Regions from separate parts of the Leeia aquatica genome, predicted to be linked through region 3. Evidence: predicted binding sites of a transcription regulator. Region 3 holds the regulator's gene; each other region holds the start of a gene.
The links. The regulator sigma-54, encoded in region 3, starts transcription at its own class of promoters, with help from an activator protein. The targets are predictions, from matches to a motif close to CTGGCACGCTTCATGCTT.
Positions count from the first base shown of each region.

Region 1: the regulator sigma-54 is predicted to act here: its motif matches at 2,578-2,595, upstream of HF682_RS09315 (2Fe-2S iron-sulfur cluster-binding protein).
Region 2: the regulator sigma-54 is predicted to act here: its motif matches at 2,534-2,551, upstream of flgB (flagellar basal body rod protein FlgB).
Region 4: the regulator sigma-54 is predicted to act here: its motif matches at 2,749-2,766, upstream of glnA (glutamate--ammonia ligase).

Region 1 covers NZ_JABAIM010000002.1:48,186-53,751, forward strand. Annotated here, with positions in the region: gene HF682_RS09305 (HlyD family type I secretion periplasmic adaptor subunit) at 1-341, opposite strand, end outside; gene HF682_RS09310 (type I secretion system permease/ATPase) at 344-2,488, opposite strand; gene HF682_RS09315 (2Fe-2S iron-sulfur cluster-binding protein) at 2,621-2,974, shown strand; gene HF682_RS09320 (MBL fold metallo-hydrolase) at 2,964-3,728, opposite strand; gene HF682_RS09325 (TatD family hydrolase) at 3,725-4,501, opposite strand; gene HF682_RS09330 (PilZ domain-containing protein) at 4,541-4,906, opposite strand; gene holB (DNA polymerase III subunit delta') at 4,982-5,566, opposite strand, start outside.
Region 2 covers NZ_JABAIM010000002.1:524,166-529,731, reverse strand. Annotated here, with positions in the region: gene ftsB (cell division protein FtsB) at 196-534, shown strand; gene HF682_RS11650 (GGDEF domain-containing protein) at 677-2,455, shown strand; gene flgB (flagellar basal body rod protein FlgB) at 2,575-2,979, shown strand; gene flgC (flagellar basal body rod protein FlgC) at 2,995-3,405, shown strand; gene HF682_RS11635 (flagellar hook assembly protein FlgD) at 3,418-4,092, shown strand; gene flgE (flagellar hook protein FlgE) at 4,105-5,373, shown strand; gene flgF (flagellar basal-body rod protein FlgF) at 5,395-5,566, shown strand, end outside.
Region 3 covers NZ_JABAIM010000005.1:92,161-97,726, forward strand. Annotated here, with positions in the region: gene hprK (HPr(Ser) kinase/phosphatase) at 1-67, opposite strand, end outside; gene HF682_RS16895 (PTS sugar transporter subunit IIA) at 71-523, opposite strand; gene hpf (ribosome hibernation-promoting factor, HPF/YfiA family) at 665-1,000, opposite strand; gene HF682_RS16905 (RNA polymerase factor sigma-54) at 1,053-2,453, opposite strand; gene lptB (LPS export ABC transporter ATP-binding protein) at 2,463-3,185, opposite strand; gene lptA (lipopolysaccharide transport periplasmic protein LptA) at 3,226-3,792, opposite strand; gene lptC (LPS export ABC transporter periplasmic protein LptC) at 3,776-4,354, opposite strand; gene HF682_RS16925 (KdsC family phosphatase) at 4,357-4,893, opposite strand; gene HF682_RS16930 (KpsF/GutQ family sugar-phosphate isomerase) at 4,905-5,566, opposite strand, start outside.
Region 4 covers NZ_JABAIM010000003.1:432,721-438,286, forward strand. Annotated here, with positions in the region: gene ompR (osmolarity response regulator transcription factor OmpR) at 1-496, opposite strand, end outside; gene HF682_RS14730 (hypothetical protein) at 685-1,194, shown strand; gene glnA (glutamate--ammonia ligase) at 1,261-2,670, opposite strand; gene HF682_RS14740 (rhodanese-like domain-containing protein) at 2,940-3,392, shown strand; gene aroE (shikimate dehydrogenase) at 3,395-4,231, shown strand; gene mtgA (monofunctional biosynthetic peptidoglycan transglycosylase) at 4,231-4,980, shown strand; gene HF682_RS14755 (YnfA family protein) at 5,027-5,362, opposite strand; gene HF682_RS14760 (sterol desaturase family protein) at 5,396-5,566, opposite strand, start outside.

The DNA.
Region 1 (5,566 bases), on a different contig from region 3:
ATCAACTCGCCCTGTTTGACGAACTGTCCCTCTCGCACATTAATCATCGACACGATGCCGCCATCCAGGCTCTGGATGATCTGTACTTCACGTGATGGGACAACCTTGCCTTCGCCGCGCGTGACCTCATCCAGCTCAGCAATGGAGGCCCATATCAGAAAAACCAGCACCACCAGCAGCGAGACCCAGATGATGGTACGGGAGCGGCGTGGCTCGTGTGCTACAGCCGCCCAGTCCCCCTCGCCCACCAGCTCCTCATCCAGCACCTGCTGGTTGCGGGTGGCAAAGTCCAGATAACGGTCCAGCAGGCTACGGCGTGCAGAAGGTTGAGACTTGCTCATGCTCAGGCCCTCCCGATCCGGCCCTGCTGCAGGGCTTCCACCACCTGCGCCTTGGGTCCATCGGCCACCACCTGGCCACCGTCAATCACGATCAATCGATCCACCAGCTCCAGCAAGGCCGTGCGATGTGTCACCAACAGCATGGTCTTGCCACTGGCCAGTACTTGCTTCAGACGCGCTTTCAAACGCTCCTCGCTGGTATGGTCCATACCATTGGTCGGTTCATCCAGAATCAGCATCGGCGGATCGGACAGCAAGGCACGCGCCACTGCCACCGCCTGACGCTGCCCCCCGGACAGCGACTCGCCCCGCTCGCCAATCACCATGTCAAAACCTGAGGGGTGCAAGTAAGCAAACTCGGACACACCGGCCACATCGGCAGCCACCAGTATGTTGTTGTCGTCCGCAAACGGCGCGCCCACCGCAATGTTTTCACGCAAGGTACCAAAAAATAGCACCACATCCTGTGGCACATAGCCGATTGCACGACGCAGCTCAGCAGGGTCGATCTGCCGCACATCAATGCCATCCACGGTCACCGAACCCTCGGTGGGCTGATACAGCCCGAGCAACAGCCGTTCAATTGTGGTTTTGCCCGAGCCGAGGCGGCCAATGATGGCCACCCGCTCCCCGGCACGGATGCGGAAAGACACTTTCTTCAGCACGGGGTTATCGCGCCCCGGATAGGCAAACGTCACATCACGGAATTCAATGTCGCCCTTGAAATGGCTGTGATGGAGAAAGTTGGCATCAGCAGGCCGCTCAACCGGCATCTTCATGTAGTTTTCAATCGAACCCAGTGAAGTGCGGGCGCCATGGTACTGCATCAGCAAGCCCGCGACCTGCCCCAGTGGGGCCATGGCACGCCCCGAGATCATGCCGGCGGCAATGAGCCCCCCCATGGATAACTGCCCGTCCGTCATCAGATACACACCGGCAATGATGACCGCCACGCTGACCAGCTGTTGAATAAATGAAGCAAAGTAAATGGTGGTGTTGGACATCAGCTTGAGCTTGCCATTCACCTGGGAGAGGAACACCGTGGCGCGCTCCCAGCGCCGCTGCACATCGGATTCACCACCCATGGCCTTCAAGGTTTCAATACCGACCAGGCTTTCCACCAGCGTCGCATTGCGTTGTGCCGTGGCGCGCTGGGTGGTCTCGGTCAGCGCCTCCATCTTGGCCTGCGCCACAAAACCAAAGCCCACCACGATCACAATGCCTACCGTCACCGGCAGCAGCAGCCAAGGGTTGATCCAGACCAGCACCAGCAGGAACAGCAGCACAAAGGGCAAATCCACCAGGGTTGCCATGGAAGCGGAAGCGATGAAATCACGCACCGACTCAAACGATCGCAGGTTGGCCACGAAGGAACCCACCGAAGGGGGGCGGTTCTCCATGCGGATGCCCAGCACACGCTCCATGATCAGGGAGGACAACTGCACATCAATGCGTTTACTGGCCACGTCCAGCACGTAGCCTCGCAGTACGCGCATGGCAAAGTCAAACACCAGCACCAGCAAGGCACCAATCGCCAGTACCCACAGGGTCTCCAGCGCGTGATTGGGTACCACCCGATCGTAAACCGTCATGGAAAACAGCGGGAATGCCAAGGCAAATACGTTGACCAGCACTGAGCTCAACAGGGCATCCCGATACAAGTGCCGCGCTTCCAGCATGGCGCCCCAGAACCAGTGCCGGGCCCGGACGTGTCCCAGCTCAGGCGCACGGTGGTCGAAACGAAATTTGGGGCGGACAAAGGCGACTTGACCGGTATAGCGGGTCGACAGCATGTCCAGCGACAGGGTTTCCATACCGCCCGGAACCTCCGGGTAACTGACCTTGGCATGACCATCCGCGGTGACTTCGTGCAGCAGACACGCTTGCCGCCCATCCAGCAGCAGAATGGCCGGCAACAGGGTATTGGCAATGTCCTTCAGGGGACGACGGATCACCCGTGCACTCAGCCCCCCACGGCCAGCAGCGCGGGCCAGCAGGCCCGGGGTCAGCCGGTTATTCACCAAGGGTAGTCCCGCGGACAAGGCCTCACGCGAGAGGGGGTTACCATGCAGCTTGGTCAGTTCAACCAGACAATCGAGCAGCGGGTCAAAGTGGGACTGGTTGTCGCCAACGTGCCATGAACTCATCGGGTTATGTCTTCCGCCGTTGTATGGATGGTGTCATGCTAACTGGAGACGGCTAGATGCTACCATCAGTCAGGTCAATAATAGCAGCACCGGCATGGTGCATGCTTGTTAAACATTGTTGCGGAAACGGGAATGATCGCCAACTTGAAACTGCAAGGCGGGGGCATGACGGACCCGGTATGGCTGTACACCGAGGGTAAACCAACACAGTCTCTCACCGACTGGGTACGGGAAACTGGTATCCCATTGTACTGGCGCTGCGGCCAGGGTACCTGTGGCGCCTGTACGGTTCACCTGCATTACCCGGATGAAGCGACGCCACGGATCATCAAACTAAGCGGGAAGGAACGTAATGTCCTGCTGCGCCACGGCAAACTCACGGCAGAGCAACATGCCGCAGAAACGCTGTTGCAGACACCGCAATTGTGGCGATTGGCCTGCCATGTGATGGTGCAGTCTGGGGAAATGCTGGAGGTTAGCTGGTAGTCAGGCGCAAGCCATCCCACGCGAAGTCCATGCCATCCGGCAACTGCGTGCGCAGTGCATTGGCATCAATGTCGTGAGTCATGTGAATGAACCAGGTTTGCTGCGCCTGAATGCGGCTTGCTGCCACCATGGCCTCATCCAGGCTCATGTGGGTATGGTGAGGGCGCTGCCGCAAGCAATCCAGAAACAGCAGCTCCAAGCCTTCCAGCAGCGGCCAGCTAGACTCCGGAATAGTCGAGACATCGGTGAGCCAGGCCACCTTGCCCACCCGATAGCCAAGAATCGGCCAGTTACCATGCAGCAGCGGGATGGGCGTCACCGTCACCCCTTGTACGGTAAAGGGAGCTTCAACCGGGTTGAGCGTCAATACCGGGCGTTCCCAGTGGGCCGTGGGTGGTAGCGTCACATAGCCAAAGCGCTCTTCAATATTGCGCATGGTGAACGGGTTGCCATACACCGGGATGGCCTGTTGCTGACGAAAGCAGAACGCGCGCAGGTCATCAATGCCATTGAGGTGATCGGCATGGGGATGGGTATACAGCACCGCATCGACCCGGCTGACCTTCTCTCGCAGCATCTGAGTGCGCATGTCAGGGCCGGTATCCACCAGCAGCTGCACGCCTTGATGCTCAATCAAACACGAGGCTCGGCTGCGCAGGTTACGCGGATGTGCCTCCGTACATACCGGGCAGGTGCAGGCAACCACCGGCGTACCCGCCGAAGAGCCTGCCCCCAGCACCAGGACAGAGGTCATGCGGCCGCCCTGGCGTGGTGGAACAGCCGGAAGAAATTATCGGTCGTCACCGAAGCGATGGTCGTCAACGGTACATTCCGCAGTACCGCGATTTCCTCAGCCACATGGCGCACCAGTGCCGGGTGATTCAGCTTGCCACGGAACGGCACTGGAGCCAGATAAGGCGCGTCCGTCTCGATCAGCATGCGCTCAAGCGGAATGCTTTGGGCCACCGCCTTGAGCTCTACCGCCTTCTTGAAGGTGACGATACCGGAGAAGGAAATATAAAAGCCCATCTCCATGGCCTGATCGGCAACCGACTGGCTCTCGGTAAAGCAATGCAGTACGCCACCCACCTCCCCTGCACGCTCCTCCCGCATCAGGCGCAGGGTATCTTCCGCCGCACTGCGGGTATGAATGATCAGCGGCTTGCCGGTTTCCCGAGCAGCGCGGATATGGGTACGAAACCGCTCGCGTTGCCATTCCAGATCACCCTCCAGCCGGTAATAGTCCAGACCGGTCTCGCCAATGGCCACGACCTTGGGATGGTCAGCCAGGCGACACAGATCGGCTACACTCAACTCGGGCTCACCCTGATGGTCTGGATGCACCCCGACTGAAGCAAACAGATGGGGGTACTGTTCCGCCAGCGCCAGCACCTGCGGCATTTCACGCTGGTTGACGGAAACGACTAGGGCATGACTGACCTGGTTCTCTACCATGGCGTTCAGGTAGTGCGGCAGATCGGCAGACAGTTCCGGAAAATTGAGGTGGCAGTGTGAATCGACAAACATGGAGCACGACAGTCTGCCGGCCGAGGCCGGCATTGGACATTACATGGTGTGGGTAGACCGGTTGGACTGCAAATGCCCTCCCAGAATGCCCTCGATCTTGTTGCGGGCGGCAGTGCCGAATTCATTGTTGCTGAACTGGACACCGATGCCTTGCGAGCGGCTGCCCTGCGCCCCTTGCGGGGTTACCCAGACCACCTTGCCCGTCACCGTATATTTGGTTGGCTCATCCAGCAGGGTCAGCAGCAGAAACACCTCATCACCCAGGCTGTACTGCCGAGGGGTGGGGACAAACAGGCCGCCACCCGTGATGAAAGGCATGAAGGCCGCATACAGACTGGCCTTTTCCTTGATGGTGAGGGACATGACCCCAGGGCGGGTCAACGGGGCTTTCGGTGCTTCAGCCATGGCTTATCCAATCCATGCAAACAACATGACAGGCGCAACCATACCGCGCCCGCCCTTGAAATGCAAACTACGCGCTTAGCCTGCCGCCCGCTTCTGCCACAATCCACGGTAGGCAAACAGCCATTGTTCCATCACCAGTTTGGCATTCAACGGGTGGGTAAGCAAGGGTTTGGCTTGTTGTACCGTGTTCAGGCACGCCAGCAGCGCCTGCCGATCAGCCCGGGCGGCCAGCGTTTGCAGCGCTTCCTGCCTGGCTGGGTAATAGCGTGGCATACCGGCGCTAGTCACCTGCAGCAAGTCATGCAGCCACTTGCTGATCCAGTCATGCAATGCGGGCAGCGGCAGCTTGCTCCAGCCTGCAACCAGAGAAACCGGTTCCTGCTTCGGGCGAGACAGCCACTCCACCACCTGCTGCCACTCGCCTGACCAACCTTCCTGCTGATAGCGCTGCGCCAGCAAAGGCATGCCCCCCGCCAGATCCAGCAAGGCATCCGGCACCTGCCCCTGTGTCTGCAACCATTGCCGGGCCTGCTGCGCTTCCGGCATGGGCAGCAGCACTTGCTGGCAGCGGCTGCGAATGGTGGGCAGGACACGGTGCAGCTGATCGCTGACCAGCAGGAACATGACCCGCTCCGGCGGCTCTTCCAGCGTCTTCAGCAG
Region 2 (5,566 bases), on a different contig from region 3:
ATGCTGATGGCATTTTAATGGGCCGGAGAGAATTGCGCTGTGTTCTGAGGCGGATGCTGTGCCATGACGGCCCGCTTGGCAGACAGGGCTTGTCTGTTGCATTTCTCGAGCCACGACACGTTGATGCGAAAGGCATGACAGTGCGTGACGGCATGTGTTAAAGTCCGGCGCAAATCGATTGATGAAGTTTTAAGCATGTTCCTGCGTGTCCTGAGCCTGGCCCTGGCCGTTTTGATCGTTGCCTTGCAGCAGCCCCTGTGGCTGGGCAAGGGCGGCTGGCTGATGGTCTGGAAGCAAGAGGCTGAGCTGGAAAAGGCGCAGGCGCATAATGCGGCCTTGCAGCGCCGCAATATGGCACTGGAAGCTGAAGTGCTGGACCTCAAACAGGGCTTTGATGCCATCGAAGAACGTGCCCGTAATGAGCTGGGCATGGTCAAGCAGGATGAATTGTTCATCCAGGTGCTCGATACCACCAACACCACAACAGCCCCAGCGCCCCTGCCTGCAGACAGCACACCAGTCGTACCACACTGATCATCCCGGTATTTCCCGCTGGCTGTTTGTTCGCCACCTTCCTACAATGACAGGGTATGGCCACCATGCTGGTGGCTACTGATCCTGTGACTTCTTCAGCACCGGGCGACCCATGGTCGGCCGGGTCATGACAGGTGCCGGCATGCCGCTGACCAATCCAACCGAAATCGCCCGCGAAACCCTGAAACAGTTGGCCATGAGCCGCCAGCTGCCCACGCCGGACAATTACCGCAAGGCCTATGCCCAGATCTCGGGTGACACACTGGAGACCACCCATCCTGTGATCCAGCTGCTGACGGATGCGTTGCCCCAAGGCGGGCGGCCTCGCGTGGAGTTGCAGCGCCTGCAAAAGCAGCTGGATGATGCCCTCAAGGCGGAGGACTGGAACAGCTGGTCCAAGGTCGTGCTGGAATTGCTGTCTGGCGGCAGCGCTGATGGTGGGGAGCTGAGCCAGCCGTGGGGAGAAATCGTTCGTGAGCTGGTCCGGCAATGGGAGTTGCGACAGGTGGGCTGGACGCCCGCTCGCAAGAAGGAAGCGCTGGAGCGGGTGCTGATCAATTTTGGCGGCAACCCGGTGCAGCTGAACGAGAAGTTGGCAGGGTTGATACGTGGCTGGCGTGACAACCTGCCGCCTGATGCGGACACCGTTCTCAGTGGCGAGCTGGATGCCGATGGCCGCAGCGGTGTAGAGGAGCGTGACGGCGACAATGTCGATGGCGAGGTGTTCCAGGCGTGGCGGGACTTGCTGGCCAGCACGCTCGAGTATGGCGTCGTCGCGCGCTTGCAGCATGCACCGGACCTGCTGGAAGAGGCCAGTGCCCTCAATGTTCGCCTGCGGGAAGTGGCCGACAGTCGGGCGTTGCAGGCTTTTTCGGCGCAAGCCAAGAAATTCTGGATCAAGCTGGAGTTGCGCAACGAGTCGGATCAAACCCTGATGCTGGGTCTGCAGCGCTTGCTGCGTTTGCTGGTCAGCAATATCGGCGAGCTGATGGCGGATGATGGCTGGATGCAGGGGCAGGTGGAAGTGATCAAGGCGGTGATTGATCAACCGCTGGATAGCCGCTATCTATACGAGATGGAGCAACGCCTCTCGGAGCTGATTTTCAAGCAGGGCCATCTCAAGCAAAGCCTGACCGAGGCCAAGCTGACCTTCAAACACATGATTACCACCTTTATTGACCGGCTGGGGGTGATTGCAGAAAGCACGGGCGGCTATCACGACAAGATCGTGTCCTACTCCAGCCAGATCCAGAAAACAGATGATGTCACCCAGCTCAGCATCATCTTGGATAACCTGATGGAAGACACCCGCCACATGCAGGTGGACATGCTGCGCTCGCGTGATGACATGCGGCTGGCACGGCAGGAGGCCGAAGCTGCCGAGAGTCGCATCAGCGAGCTGGAGCGCGAGATCGAGGCCATTTCAGCGCAAGTGAAGACCGATCAGCTGACCGGCACCCTCAACCGTCGCGGTCTGGAAGAGGCCATGGCGACAGAGCTGGCGCGCGTGCGGCGCGAGCATGGCGCCCTGTCGCTGGCCTTGCTGGATATCGACAACTTCAAGAAGCTGAATGACAGCCTGGGGCATCAGGCGGGCGATGAAGCGCTGACCCACCTGTCGGCGGTGGTCAAGGATGTATTGCGGCCTACCGATTACATCGCACGCTATGGCGGTGAGGAATTTGTGGTATTGCTGCCTGGTACGGGCATGGCAGAAGCGATTCAGGTCATGCAGCGGGTGCAGCGTGAGCTGACGCGACGCTTTTACCTGCACCGTAATGAGCGAGTGTTGATCACCTTCAGCTGTGGTGTGGCCGAGTACCAGGAAGACGAAAGCCAGCAGGATGTGCTGGCGCGTGCGGATGCGGCGATGTATCGCGCCAAGGTGAGCGGCAAGAACCGGGTCGAAGCGGCAGACTGAGCTTCCAGGGGCGGCAAGCGTTGCCGCCCGAGCCCCGCCGATTTCGCCACCCCGCACTGCTGTGGTCGTGGTCATTGGGTGGCACACTTTCTGCTTGAGGTTACGGCAAGGAGCCCGCCATGATCCAGAACCTCGACAAACACTTCAATTTCCTGCAAACCGCGCTCAAGGCACGTGCCTCGCGGCAGGAACTGCTGGGCGCCAATCTGGCCAACGCGGACACCCCCAATTACAAAGCGGTCGATGTAGATTTTCGCCAAGCGCTGCAAAACGCGCTGGCAGGAGCGCAGCATGGTGCGCACATGCAGCTCACCCACCGCCGTCATCTGGATGGCGCGCAAGGCGGCTTTCTGGACGCTGACGTCAAATACCGCAACCCGACCCAGCCCGCCATTGACGGTAACACGGTAGATGCGGAAGAGGAAATGGCACGCTTCTCGGAGAATGGTCTGCACTATCAGGCGCTACTGACCTTCACCACAGGCCGCATCAGAACCTTGCAGCAAGCACTGTCGAACAACTAAGAAGGATGCGCTGACATGTCCATCATGGGAGTGTTTCAGATTGCCGGTTCAGCCATGACAGCCCAGTCGATGCGGCTCAATGTGGTCGCCAGCAATCTGGCTAACGTGGATTCGGCCACCAGCTCGACCGGGCAGCCCTACAAGGCGCGGCAGGTGGTGTTTCAGGCGACACCGGTCAATGGCCTGAATGGCCCGGCACAAGGGGTGCGTGTCAGCCAGATTGTGGAAGACCCGTCGCCGCCACGCATGCTGTACGCACCGGATAACCCGCTGGCCGACGAAAAGGGCTATGTGCAGATGCCCAATGTGAGCGTGGTGGAAGAAATGGCCAACATGATTTCCGCCTCCCGGTCTTATCAGACCAATGCCGACATGATGAATACCGCCAAGACCCTGATGCTCAGGACTCTGGCACTGGGACAGTAAGGAGTACGTGCGATGGCAACCGTAGGCACCGTGGATGGCAGCAACAACAACCCGTTTGCTGAGTTTAATAATAGCGTGCAGGCAAGCAAGAAGGGTTCGGCCGGGATTGAGGATCGCTTCCTCAAGTTGCTGGTGACCCAGCTGCGCAATCAGGACCCGCTCAATCCGCTGGACAATGCGGCGACCACCAGCCAGATGGCTCAGATCAGTACGGTGACCGGCATTGAGAAGCTCAATACCGCCATCAGCAATATGGCGGCCTCATTTGCCGCCGCGCAGTCTTTCCAGGCAGCGACCCTGGTGGGGCGTTCGGTGCTCACTGATGGCAATACCCTGAATCTGGCCAGTGGCAAGGCCAATGCAGGCATGGAACTTGCTCAGGATGCAGACAAGGTCAAAGTCACCATCAAGGACAAAAACGGCAACGTGATGCAGGAAGTGAATCTGGGCGCTCAAAAGGCCGGGGTGATCAACTTCAGCTGGGACGGTGCCAAAGATGGTGGTGGTACGGCAGCAGATGGCGAGTACAAGTTCGAGATTGAAGCTACTGTCGCTGGCAAGAAAGTGGAAACCGCCGCCCTGACCGTCGGCAAGATTGAGAGTGTGACCTTTGGCGCCAATGGCATCATGGCCAAGGTGACCGGTGTAGGGCAAATCGGGCTGGGCGACATCCGGCAGATCATGTAAGCGGAGATAATCATGGGATTCCAACAAGGTCTTTCCGGACTGAATACTTCCAGCAAGAGCCTGGATGTGATCGGTAACAATGTGGCCAACGCCAGTGTGGTAGGCTTCAAGCCCTTCCGCACCCAGATGGCGGACGTGTTTGCCGCCAGCCTCTCGGGCAGTGGTACCAGCAATATTGGTATTGGCTCGGCCGTGGGCTCAGTGATGCAGCAGTTCCTGCAGGGCAATATCAGCGTGACCAACAACCCGCTGGATGTGGCCATCAACGGGCAGGGCTTCTTCCGCCTCTCCAACAACGGTGCAATTTCCTACAGCCGCAACGGCCAGTTCCAGGTCGATAAAACCGGCTACGTGGTGAATGACCAGGGTCGTCGCCTGACCGGCTACCCGGCAGATGCCAATGGCAACATCATCAGCTCGGCGCCGGTCGACATCCAGATCAATACCACCGATTTGCTGCCCAAGCAGACTGCAGCGCAAACGTGGGGGATTAACCTGGACTCCCGCGAGGCGGTGATCAGTGTGCCGTTCAATTCGGCCGATGGCACCACCTTCAATCGCAGTACTTCGCAAACCATTTATGACAGTCTGGGTAATCCGCACACCCAGGCGGTGTATTTCCAGAAAGCTTCTGCCAACAACTGGAATATGTATGTGACGGTGGATGGTACGGCTGTTCCGGTAGGGACTTTTGGCTCGCCCGCACAAGCTGCACGCCTGACCTATGGTACCAACGGCACGATTACTGGCTGGGATGCAGGTGCCGGTACGCAACCCATCAGTACACCGATCCCGATCAATATTCCGGGTGCCTTGACCACCAGCTGGGGTGCTGCGACGCAGAATATGACCATGCAGGTGAGCACCTTCACCCAGTTTGGCAGTGTGTTCAGCGTCAACAAGCAAACGCAGGATGGGTACTCATCCGGTCGCCTGAATGGCATTTCGATCTCGCCGGACGGCACGGTACTGGGGCGCTACACCAACGGCCAGTCGCGCAATATGGCGCAGATCGTGCTGGCCAACTTCTCCAACCCGCAAGGCCTGCAGCCGCGTGGTGGTAACGAGTGGACCGAAACCCCGACCTCGGGCGGGCCACTGGTGGGGGCGCCCGGCAGCTCCAGCCTCGGCGTGCTGCAATCGTCAGCGGTGGAAGAGTCCAAGGTGGATCTGACCGAAGAGCTGGTGAACATGATTACCGCTCAGCGGGTGTATCAGGCCAATGCGCAGACCATCAAGACGCAGGATCAGGTGCTGCAGACGCTGGTTAACCTGCGCTAAGCATTGAAAGGCTGAGAGGGTATGGACCGACTGCTGTATGTCTCGATGACCGGTGCGCAGCATGCGCTGCTGAAGCAGTCGGCCACCACCCACAATCTGGCCAACGTCAATACCCAGGGTTACAAGGCCGAAACCCATGCGTTTCGGGCGCTGTGGGTGTACGGCCCCGGCGCACCCACCCGCACCTACGCCG
Region 3 (5,566 bases):
CAACCCAGCTGAGATCCAGCTTTTCACGATTGTCGTCATACAGTTGGGCAACGCTGATACGGGGCATGGATCATTCCTGTCCACTGAGCATGCGGTAAACCTGGCCCGGGTCCGCCGACTGCAGCAATTGCTCGCGCAGCGCACGGCTACAGAACAGCTCAGCCAGCTCGCCCAGGATCTGCAAATGCAGCTCGCTGGCATGATCCGGCACCAGCAGCACAAACAGCAGTTGCACCGGCTTGCCATCCGGCGCATCGAACGGGATGGCCGCCTTCAGACGCACGAAAATGCCGACCGCCTCTTTCAGACCCTTGATCCGTCCATGCGGAATGGCCACGCCTTGTCCGAGGCCGGTTGAGCCCAGTTTTTCCCGGTCAAACAGGCTGTCTGTCACCTTGCTGCGGGCAATCTGATAGTCATTCTCGGCCAGCAGACCAACCTGCTCAAACACCCGCTTCTTGCTGCTGACATCCAGATCCAGCACAACATGGCCGGGACGTAATATCTTGTGTAAAAAACTCATGAATTAAGCTCGCCTGTGGGCGGCACGCTCAACCTCGGGAGCACATTCTCCCCGGGTACGGTGCAAAACAAAACGGCGAGGCAGGGAACCCCTGCCTCGCCGTGGCATTGTACTCCTGTTTGCACCGCTTCGGCGCGACGCTTATTCAGCCGCCTCACCATGGAGATGCTTCAACGAACCGCCATCATGGCGACGATCAGCCCGCTTTTCCTTGTGTTTCAGGACCTGACGGTCCAGCTTGTCGATCAGGGCGTCAATGGCTGCGTACAGATCACTGTCGCTTGATTCGGCAAAGATGTCGTTACCGCGCACATGGAGCGTGGCCTCCACTTTCTGGACCAGTTTGTCCACCGACATGATCACATTCACGTCCAGCACATGATCAAAGTGGCGCGTCACCCGCGTCAGCTTGGAGGTCATGTATTCCCGGATGGCCGGGGTGATCTCAAGATGGTGTCCGCTCATGGTCAGATTCATGGTTTACCTCCTGGGGAAAACTCGGGTCAGACACCGCTCAACCGGCTCTGCCCTATAGCGCCTTGCGCAGATTGACGGGTGCAATGTGCATCGCTTCACGGTATTTCGCCACCGTGCGGCGAGCAACCACTACCCCCTGATTTGCCAACATGTCCGACAACTGACTATCACTCAAGGGTCTGGCTGGGTCCTCCGCTTGTATCAATTGCTTGATCAGCGCCCGTATGGCTGTGGCCGAACAGGCACCACCGGTATCTGTCTCTAATCGACTGCCAAAGAAGTACTTGAGTTCAAAAATTCCGCGGGGGGAGAGCAAATATTTCTGGTTGGTGACACGGGAGACGGTAGATTCGTGCAAGTCCAGCTCGTCTGCGATCTCGCGCAGCACCAAGGGGACCATGCCCACCTCGCCATGCTCAAAGAATCGCCATTGCCGCTCTACGATGGCTCGTGACACACGCAATATGGTGGCAAAACGCTGCTGCACGTTTTTCACCATCCAGCGCGCTTCCTGCAGTTGCTCCTGCAAGCCCTTGCCGTCGGCACCGCGATGTTGGGTCAGGATACTGGCGTACAACTGGTTCACTTTCAGCTTGGGGACGGCATCAGCATTCAAATGCGCCACCCATTTACCTTTTTGCTTGACCACCACCACATCCGGCACCACATAGCGTGGCTTCTCCGTCGAAAAGGGGCGCCCCGGCTTCGGATCCAGGCTGCCGATCAGCTGTTGCACCTGCCGCAGCATGTCTTCATCGCACTGTAGCCGTTTCTTCAGTTTGGTATAGTCTCGCGCGCCTAGCAAGTCCAGATGATCAAGTACCAAGGTCAGGGCCATCTGCCGTACGTCGGAATCCGGCAGACGCAGCAGTTGCAGTTGCAGACATTCAGGCAATGCGCGGGCGGCGACTCCTGCGGGCTCACAATGCTGCACATAGCGCAGTGCGATGCGCCATTCCTCTTCGTCGACCTCCCATTCGTCCGGACCCAGGTCGATCAGCTCCTCCAGCCCGCCCAGCAGGTAGCCGTCCTCATCCAGCGCCTCCACGATCAGGCTGGCCAATACTGCATCGCGCTGGGGCAGCTTCATCTCCCCCAGCTGGGCCAGCAGATGCTCGCGCAGGGAGATGGACTCCGGCGTTTGCTGCATCCAGTCCCGCTCTTCATCCTCATCGTCCGGGCTGCCATTGCCCGCAGCGGCCCAGCTCAGCTCGCCCAGTGCCTCGCCTGCGGCTTGCCAGGCGTCATTCAGCTCGACCGAATCGCCTTCCGCCACAGGCTCCGCAACATCATCCGGCCCATCAGCCCGTTCCAGCATCGGGTTGAGTTCGATGAACTGATCGAGCTCCTGCTGCATGTCCAGCGTGGAGAGCTGCAGCAAGCGGATGGCCTGTTGCAGCTGCGGTGTCAGGGTCAGCTGTTGTGACAGCTTGAGTTGCAGGGTCGGTTTCATTGCTGCCCGCTACAGGGTGAAGCTTTCACCCAGATACACCTTGCGGACCGCCTCATTGGCGACCAGCTGTTCCGGGTGACCATCGGCCAGCACCTTGCCTTCGGCGATGATGTAAGCCCGGTCGCAGATATCCAGCGTTTCACGCACCTTGTGGTCGGTGATCAGCACGCCAATGCCGCGATCCTTGAGGAAGCCGATCATCCGCTGCACATCGGCCACGGCGATCGGGTCCACACCGTTGAACGGCTCATCCAGCAAGATGAACTTGGGGTTGCTGGCCAGTGCCCGCACAATCTCCACCCGTCGTCGTTCCCCGCCCGACAGGCTCTGCGGCATCTGGTCACGCAAGTGGGTGACATGCAGCTCGCCGAGCAGGGTTTCCAGCCGCGCCATACGCTTTTTTTCGTTAGGCTCGTGCAGTTCCAGAATGGACAGCACGTTTTCCGCCACCGTCATGCGGCGGAAAATGGAAGCCTCCTGCGGCAAATAGCCCAGCCCGGCACGCGCCCGGCGGTGAATCGGCCAGTGGCGCATGTCCTTGTCGTCCAAATACACCGCCCCACCATTGGCGGGCACCAGACCGATGATCATGTAGAAGCTGGTGGTTTTGCCTGCCCCATTGGGGCCCAGCAGACCGACCACCTCGCCACTCTCTACCGAGAGGCTGACATCATGCACCACGGTGCGTCCGCGGTAGCGTTTCTGCAATTGTTCTGCGCGCAGCTTGCTCATGAAATCATCATACCAGTATGCGGGCCCCTGCGCCCGGCTGTCATTGAGGAGCCGGAGCGGGTGCCGGGGTCGCAGCAGGTGCAGCGGGGCGCGGCTTCGGCGTGATGGTCACCGTGACCCGGCCGCCCCCTTCAGGGCTGGTGGTGGTACTGGCGCCGCCTTTGACGGAATATTGCTGCGTGACCGAGTCATAAAAGATACTGGCCCCTTTCACCTCATCCAGACCCCGCTTCACTCGGGCATTGCCCAGCAATTGCAGCTGGTTCTTGGCGCTGTCGTACTCCATCCGGTCGCCATACCCTTCCACATACTCATCCACGTTGTCCTGCTTCTGGCGGAACTGCACCGGCCGGCCCACGCCAACGGCTTTCATGTCGCCCACATCATTGGTGGTCACATCAATCCGCTCGGCCTGCACCCGCAGGGTGCCCTGCACGATCAGGACATTGCCAATAAACTGCCGGGTACCCTTGTTCATGTCCAGCGTCACGGTATCTGCCTGGATATTGATGGGTTTGTCCCGGTCCGCCGTCTCGGCGTGCGCCCATAGCGACAGCAACATCAGGCCACAGGCGGACGCCAGCCCCCCCTTACTTCGCTTGTACATAATTTGCCCTCACATGATGTTTCAAGGTGATCTTGCGCGCCTGCTGATCCATCACCATCCCTACGGCATCCACCCTGCTGCTGCCCTGCACCAGCTGCAGCGGTGCTTCCGTCTGTGCCAGCTTGCGGTCTGTCCATACCGTCAGGTTGCGCGTCGTCAGGGTAATGGGAAGCTGCTTTTGCCAGGCGGCCTGGGTAATGATCACACCTTCATTGAAGATGACCCGCTTCTGGCTCCGGTCCAGCGTCGCCCGGCTGGCCACAATCACCAGCTGTGGCTGATTCGGCAGCATCTGCACCAGGCGCGCATCGCGCAGCTCGCTGCTGTCGGTATCCGGGTAGTGCTCCAGATGCGCAGCAGCAAGCCGGTACTCCAGATTGCCAGCGGGTCCGTAGCGCTGTGCTTCAAACTGCTCAATGATGTAATCCGGGTCATGCCGGCTGCTGCCATCCCGTGCCGCGGCAGGCGCGTTGACCACGCGTTCGAGCCAGGCAGCCAGCCCGGACAGCAAGGCCAGCACCAGCACCAGAAACCAGGGCGCACCCTTGAGGAACTGTGGCATGCTCAGTCCAGATACCGCGCCAGTTGCGCATCCAGCGTGCCTTGCGCGGCCATGATCAGCTCACACAGTTCCCGCGCCGCGCCCTCGCCGCCCGCCCGCCGGGTCACCCAGTGGGCATGCTGTTGCACCACCGCCGGGGCTGCCGGCACAGACACCGCCAGCCCACTGCTACGCATGGGCGGCAAATCCACTACATCGTCCCCCATGAAACCGGCCTGTGCCGGGCTTAGCTGCAACTCTGCCAACAGCGCCAGAAAACAGCTGCGCTTGTCTTCCACGCCCTGAAACACGTGCTGTATTCCGAGATTCGTCGCCCGCAGTTCCACCGTGCGCGAGCGACGTCCGGTGATGATGGCCACCGCCACACCGCTGGCCTGCAGCATCTTCAGCCCATGCCCGTCCAGCGTATTGAACGCTTTCATTTCTTCGCCAGCGTCGTTCAGATAGAGCTTGCCATCGGTCAACACGCCATCAACATCAAACGCCATCAGCCGTATGGCCTGGGCTCTGCTACGCAGTTCTGGGGAAAAATCAGTCATCGTGTTCCGGCTCACAGCAAGCCCGCATTCAGCAGGTCGTGCAGGTGTATGGCGCCGACCAGCTGTTGTTGTTCATCCAGCACCAGCAAGCTGGTGATTTTGGGTGCCTGTTCCATCAAGGCTATCGCCTCGACGGCCAGGGTATCCGCCTGCACACAGCGCGGCCTCGGGGTCATGACTTCCCCCACGGTCACGCTGCGCAAATCCGCAAAGCGGGAGACCGCCCGCCGCAGGTCGCCATCGGTAAAGATGCCTACCAGGGCTTCCGCATCATCCAGCACCGCGGCAAACCCCAGACGCTTGCGGGTGACCACTTCCAGCGCCTGCGGCAACACATCGCTGATGCGCACCATCGGCAAGTGCTCACCCGCGTGCATCAGGTCGGCCACCTGAATCAACAGCCGCCGCCCCAGCCGTCCACCGGGGTGCGACAGGGCGAAATCATCGACGCCAAACCCGCGCCATTCCAGCAGCGCCACCGCCAGCGCATCACCCAGCGCCAGTGCAGCCGTGGTGCTGGTGGTGGGCGCCAATCCCAATGGACAGGCCTCCTCCCGTACCCCGGCATCCAGCACCACCTCGGCGGCCTTGGCCAGACTGGAGCCGGGATTACCGGTGAGCACCACCAGCGGAATCTTCTGCCGTCTCAGATAGGGCAACAGGGCCAGCAGTT
Region 4 (5,566 bases), on a different contig from region 3:
CTTGCGACAACGGAATCTCAACGTCATTGCGGAACAACTTGCGTTGCCCTGCATCCAGCCGGTAATCGGCAAAGACATAGACCTCTTCCGGATCCAGCGCCGCCGCCAGCGCGGGCACCTCCGCCTGACGCCGCAGTACCGCCTGGATGCGAGCCAGCAATTCCCGCGGATTGAACGGTTTGGGCAGGTAGTCATCCGCCCCCATCTCCAGTCCGATGATGCGGTCCACGTCGTCACCACGGGCGGTCAACATGATGATGGGCAAATTGTCGTTGCGCGCACGAATTTTGCGGCACACCGACAAACCATCTTCACCCGGTAGCATCAAGTCCAGGATCAACAGATGCGGGCGTCGCTGCTGCAGCCGTTTTTCCAGCTGGCTGGCGTCTGCATAGACGTCAACGTCAAAGCCCTGCTCGGTGAGGTAGCGGGTCAACAGCTCGCGAATGCGGGCATCGTCATCAATCAACAGCAGGCGTCGGGATGGGCTTGTCATGCCTTGTACTGTAGGGGAGCCGGCTGCGTTCTGCCAAGCCCCTGTTGCACCCCAAGCGTAAAAAGCCTGTGGTAAACAGCGGTCAGGTTACAGCTTTTTACACGGTTCCCACAGCGCGACACAATGCAGATACACTCCTGCATCATACTGCCTTCATCCCGTTTTCCGCCTTGCACCCGAGTCTGACCATGCGCGCCCGCCCCTTGCTTGCCATGCTGCTGTTGCTTGCCTCTTTTGGCAGCACGGCGCATGCAGAAACGCCGGATCAGGGCAGCAATCTGCCGCCCAAACTGGCTGAGCGCTGGCAATTGCGTGAGAAGCGCCTGCAGCAAGCGCTGGAAAATGGCGACATCACCCCGGAGGCCGCCGCGCGGCTACGGGAACGCTGGGCACGGCAGGCGGCCACCATTGAAAAGACGCGGGGTCAGCTTCTGGACGGCAAACCGTCGGGGAGCAAACCCGGCAAGCCCCAGCCAGAGAGCCTGCAGCCGCAACCGGAAACCCCGGTGCTGGATAATCTGCCAGCCCGTAAAGCCCTGCGCGAAGCCCGCAAAGCGAAGGAAGCACAAAAGACAGAAGCGGATGCAGAAGGACAACGAGGCCGCGAGGGCGGTGGCCAGCGTGGGCGCAATGGTGGGGGTTCCGACCGCGGGGGTCGTGATGGTGGAGGGCACGGCGGCGGCAAAGGCAAAGGCTGAGCCGTCGGCAGCAAACAAAACGCCCCGGCGCAAACCGGGGCGTTTTGTCATCCTGCAGCCAAAGGCTTACAGGCTGTAGTACATCTGGAATTCCACCGGGTGGGTGGTCATCCGGGTCTTGTTCACTTCTTCCATCTTCAGCTCAATGTAGGCGTCGATGAAGTCGTTGCTGAACACACCACCACGGGTCAGGAACTCGCGGTCTGCGTCCAGTGCGGCCAGTGCTTCTTCCAGGCTGGCACACACGGTCGGGATCAGCTTGTCTTCTTCCGGCGGCAGATCGTACAGGTTCTTGTCGGCCGGATCGCCCGGGTGAATCTTGTTCTGGATACCGTCCAGACCCGCCATCATCAGTGCAGCAAAGCACAGGTACGGGTTGGCCAGCGGATCCGGGAAGCGGGTCTCGATACGGCGCGCCTTGTCGGAAGCCACGTGCGGAATGCGGATGGACGCCGAACGGTTCTTGGCCGAGTAAGCCAGCTTCACCGGTGCTTCGTAATGCGGCACCAGGCGCTTGTAGGAGTTGGTACCCGGGTTGGTGATGGCATTCAGGGCCTTGGCGTGCTTGATGATCCCTCCGATGTAGTACAGGGCCATCTCGGACAGACCGGCGTAGCCATTACCGGCGAACAGGTTCTTGCCATCCTTCCAGATGGACTGGTGCACGTGCATGCCCGAACCATTGTCACCCACGATCGGCTTCGGCATGAAGGTGGCAGTCTTGCCGTACTGGTGCGCCACGTTGTGCACCACGTACTTCAGTACCTGAGTCCAGTCGGCACGTTCCACCAGGGTGGAGAATTTGGTGCCGATTTCGCACTGACCGGCGTTGGCCACTTCATGGTGGAACACTTCCACCGGAATGCCCAGCTCTTCCAGAATCAGCACCATTTGTGCACGGATGTCGTGCAGGGCATCCACCGGCGGTACCGGGAAGTAGCCGCCCTTCACGCCCGGACGGTGGCCCATATTGCCACCCTCGTACTTCTTGGCAGAAGACCAGGAGGCCTCTTCCGATTCGATCTCGACAAAGCAGCCGGACATGTCGACGTTCCAGCGCACGCTGTCGAAAATGAAGAATTCAGGTTCCGGACCAAAGTAGGCGGTATCACCAATGCCGGAGGCCTTCAGGTAGGCTTCAGCACGCTTGGCGATGGAGCGCGGATCACGGTCATAGCCCTTGCCGTCGGCCGGCTCGATCACGTCGCAGGTCAGAAACACGGTCGGCTCGTCGAAGAACGGGTCCAGCTTGGCGGTGTTCGGGTCCGGCAACAGCAGCATGTCGGAAGCCTGAATGCCCTTCCAGCCGCCAATCGAAGAGCCATCAAACGCGTGGCCGCGCTCGAACCACTCGTCGTCCACCACGTGGGACGGCACGGTCACGTGCTGTTCTTTACCCTTGGTATCGGTAAAACGCAGGTCGACGAATTTGACGTCGTTTTCCTTGATCAGCTTCAGTACATCGGCGATGGCCATTGCAGTCTCCATGATGGATGTCTTTTGGTTGAATGCCTCATGCACCTTTTTCAAGGCGCCGGGTAACGGCAAACTATGTAGCATGAAGCATGCCAGCCTTTTTTCACCATCCGGGTGCGTTCCAGCCAGCACAACCCCCACGAACTGCACCATGATAGTGCAAGCCACTTGAAATTGCACAGCCATGGTGCATCATGCAAGTCGGCTGCCGCCACCGGGCACTCATGCGATAATGTGCGCCTGTTTGATGACTCAAGGATGACTGACCGATGAGCGAAGCCAACGACATCCTGTTGCGCGCCAAATCGCGCGGCGCACAGCTGGGCCTGCCTTATGCAGGCGCCCTGCAGCCGGACGAAGCCCATGCCCTGCTGCAACACAATCCCCACATCAAACTGGTCGATGTCCGCTCCGCCGCCGAATGGGCGCTGGTCGGCCGCGTGCCGGGTGCCATCGAAATCGAATTCAAGACTTGGCCGGGCATGCAGCCCAACCCCAACTTTCTGGCCCAGCTGAAGGCTCAGGTCGATCCCGAATCGGTGGTGCTGTTTCTGTGCCGCACCGGCGCCCGCTCGCATGATGCCGCCGCACAAGCCCAGCAGGCTGGCTACAGCGCCAGCTACAACGTGCTGGAAGGCTTCGAGGGCGACAAAGACGGCAACGGTCACAGGGGGAACGTCTCCGGCTGGAAGGCCCGCAAACTGCCATGGATGCAGGGGTAAGCATGATGGACCGCTACGCGGTAATCGGCAATCCGATTGCCCACAGCAAATCGCCGCGCATTCACGCTGCCTTTGCAGCGGCCGAACAGCAGGCACTCCACTACGAGGCCCTGCTTGCCCCGCTGGATGGCTTTGTGGTGACGGTTGACACCTTCCGCCAGCAAGGCGGGCGTGGTCTGAATGTCACCGTACCGTTCAAGCTGGAAGCATTTGACTACGCCCGCCAGCACGGCACGCTGACAGCCCGTGCTGAGCTAGCAGGCGCCGTCAACACCTTGCGTTTCGACGGCGCGCAGGTGCTGGGGGACAACACCGATGGTGTCGGCCTGGTGCATGACCTGCAACACAACCTGGCCTGCCCGCTCAGCGGCAAACGCGTGTTGCTGCTCGGCGCGGGTGGTGCTGCGCGGGGTGCCCTGCTCCCGCTATGGCAGGCCCAGCCCGCTGCACTGTGGATTGCCAACCGTACCGCCGACAAAGCGGTGCATCTGGCGCGCTTGCTGAATCAGCCCGCCGTTGAGGGTTGTGGCTATCCAGATCTCGATGGTCAGCATTTTGATGTGGTCATCAATGCCTCGTCCAGCAGTCTGGGCGCAGAAACCCTGCCCTTGCCGGCCGGGCTGTTTGCTCCGGATGCACTAGCCTATGACATGATGTACGCCGATACCCCGACCGCCTTCCTGCTGCAAGCACGCAGTCTGGGTGCAAGCAGGGTCGCCGATGGCCTCGGCATGCTGCTGGAACAGGCGGCTGAAGCCTTTCTGCTGTGGCGGGGCGTACGGCCTGATACGGCACCGGTCCGCAGCCTGCTGCGACCCACCCCTCTGTGGATGAACTGATGGAACAGACGCTCAATACCGCGCCCTTGCCCCCCGCCACCCCGCCCCGCAAACGTGGCTTCTGGTTCTGGACGAAGCGTATCCTGTGGTGGGGCTTTCTGCTGGCCATCGTTTACAACTTGTGGATTTTCCTGCACATCTGGTGGTGGGTAGACCACAATCCAGACAACACTGCCTTCATGCGCGAGCAACTGGCCGAGATCCGTGAAGACAACCCCAACGCCGAGCTGCAGCATGAATGGGTTCCTTACGAGAAAATCTCCCGCAACCTGAAAGCCGCGCTGATTGCCTCGGAAGACGCCAAGTTTGCCGACCATAATGGCTTCGACATTGAAGGCATCAAGCTGGCCTTCCAGAAAAACCTCAAGCAAGGGAAGATCGTGGCGGGCGGCTCCACCATCAGCCAGCAGCTGGCGAAGAACCTGTTCCTGTCCTCCAAGCGCACCCCTTGGCGCAAGGCGGAAGAAGCCTTGATCACCGTGATGTTGGAACAGATGATGAGCAAGGAACGGATCTTCGAGATCTACCTGAACAGCATCGAGTGGGGGGAAGGGGTGTTTGGGGCCGAAGCCGCCGCCAGGCACTACTATGGCCGCAGCGCCAGCAGCCTGAGTGCAGGCCAGGCCGCCAAACTGGCGGCCATGGTTCCCAACCCGCGCTACTTTGACAAAAACCGGCGCGACCGCAAGCTGCTGCGCAAGACCGGCATCATCCTGCGGCGCATGGGATCATCCGAGCTCCCCGATTAAGCGGCCTGCGGTGCGTGTCGATGCGACGCCACCGCAGTGCAAGGGCTCAGCGAGCCGTCGCCGGTTGCAGCACAATCACCGCCATGCCCAGCAGGGCAATGCCTGCCCCCAGCCAGTCCCACCGCGTTAATGGTACCTGCTCCACCCAGCGTAACCACAGCAACGCCACCATGATGTACATGCCGCCATACGCCGCATAGGTCCGCCCCGCTGCCGTCGGGTGCCAGGTCAGTAGCCAGGCGAACAGCGACAGCGAGAGCGCCGCCGGTAACAGTAACCAGATGCTCCGCCCCTGCCGTAACACCAGCCATGGCAAATAGCAGCCTACCACCTCTGCCAGGGCCGTTACGGCAAACAGGGCTGCGGCTTTCAGCAAAACCATGCTGCACAACCCGTCCGGAATGGCCGCCGCAACCTACCGGCCTGCCATGGTGGGTGCTGCCGGATCTGAGTCGTCAGCCACCTCTACCGCCGGGGCAACAGGCTCGGGCAATGCGGCAGGGGTAACCGGATGCAACCACGGCAAGAAGACCTGCTGCCAGGCCCAGCGCGGCTGATCATCGCCATCCACCCCCGTCTCAGGCCA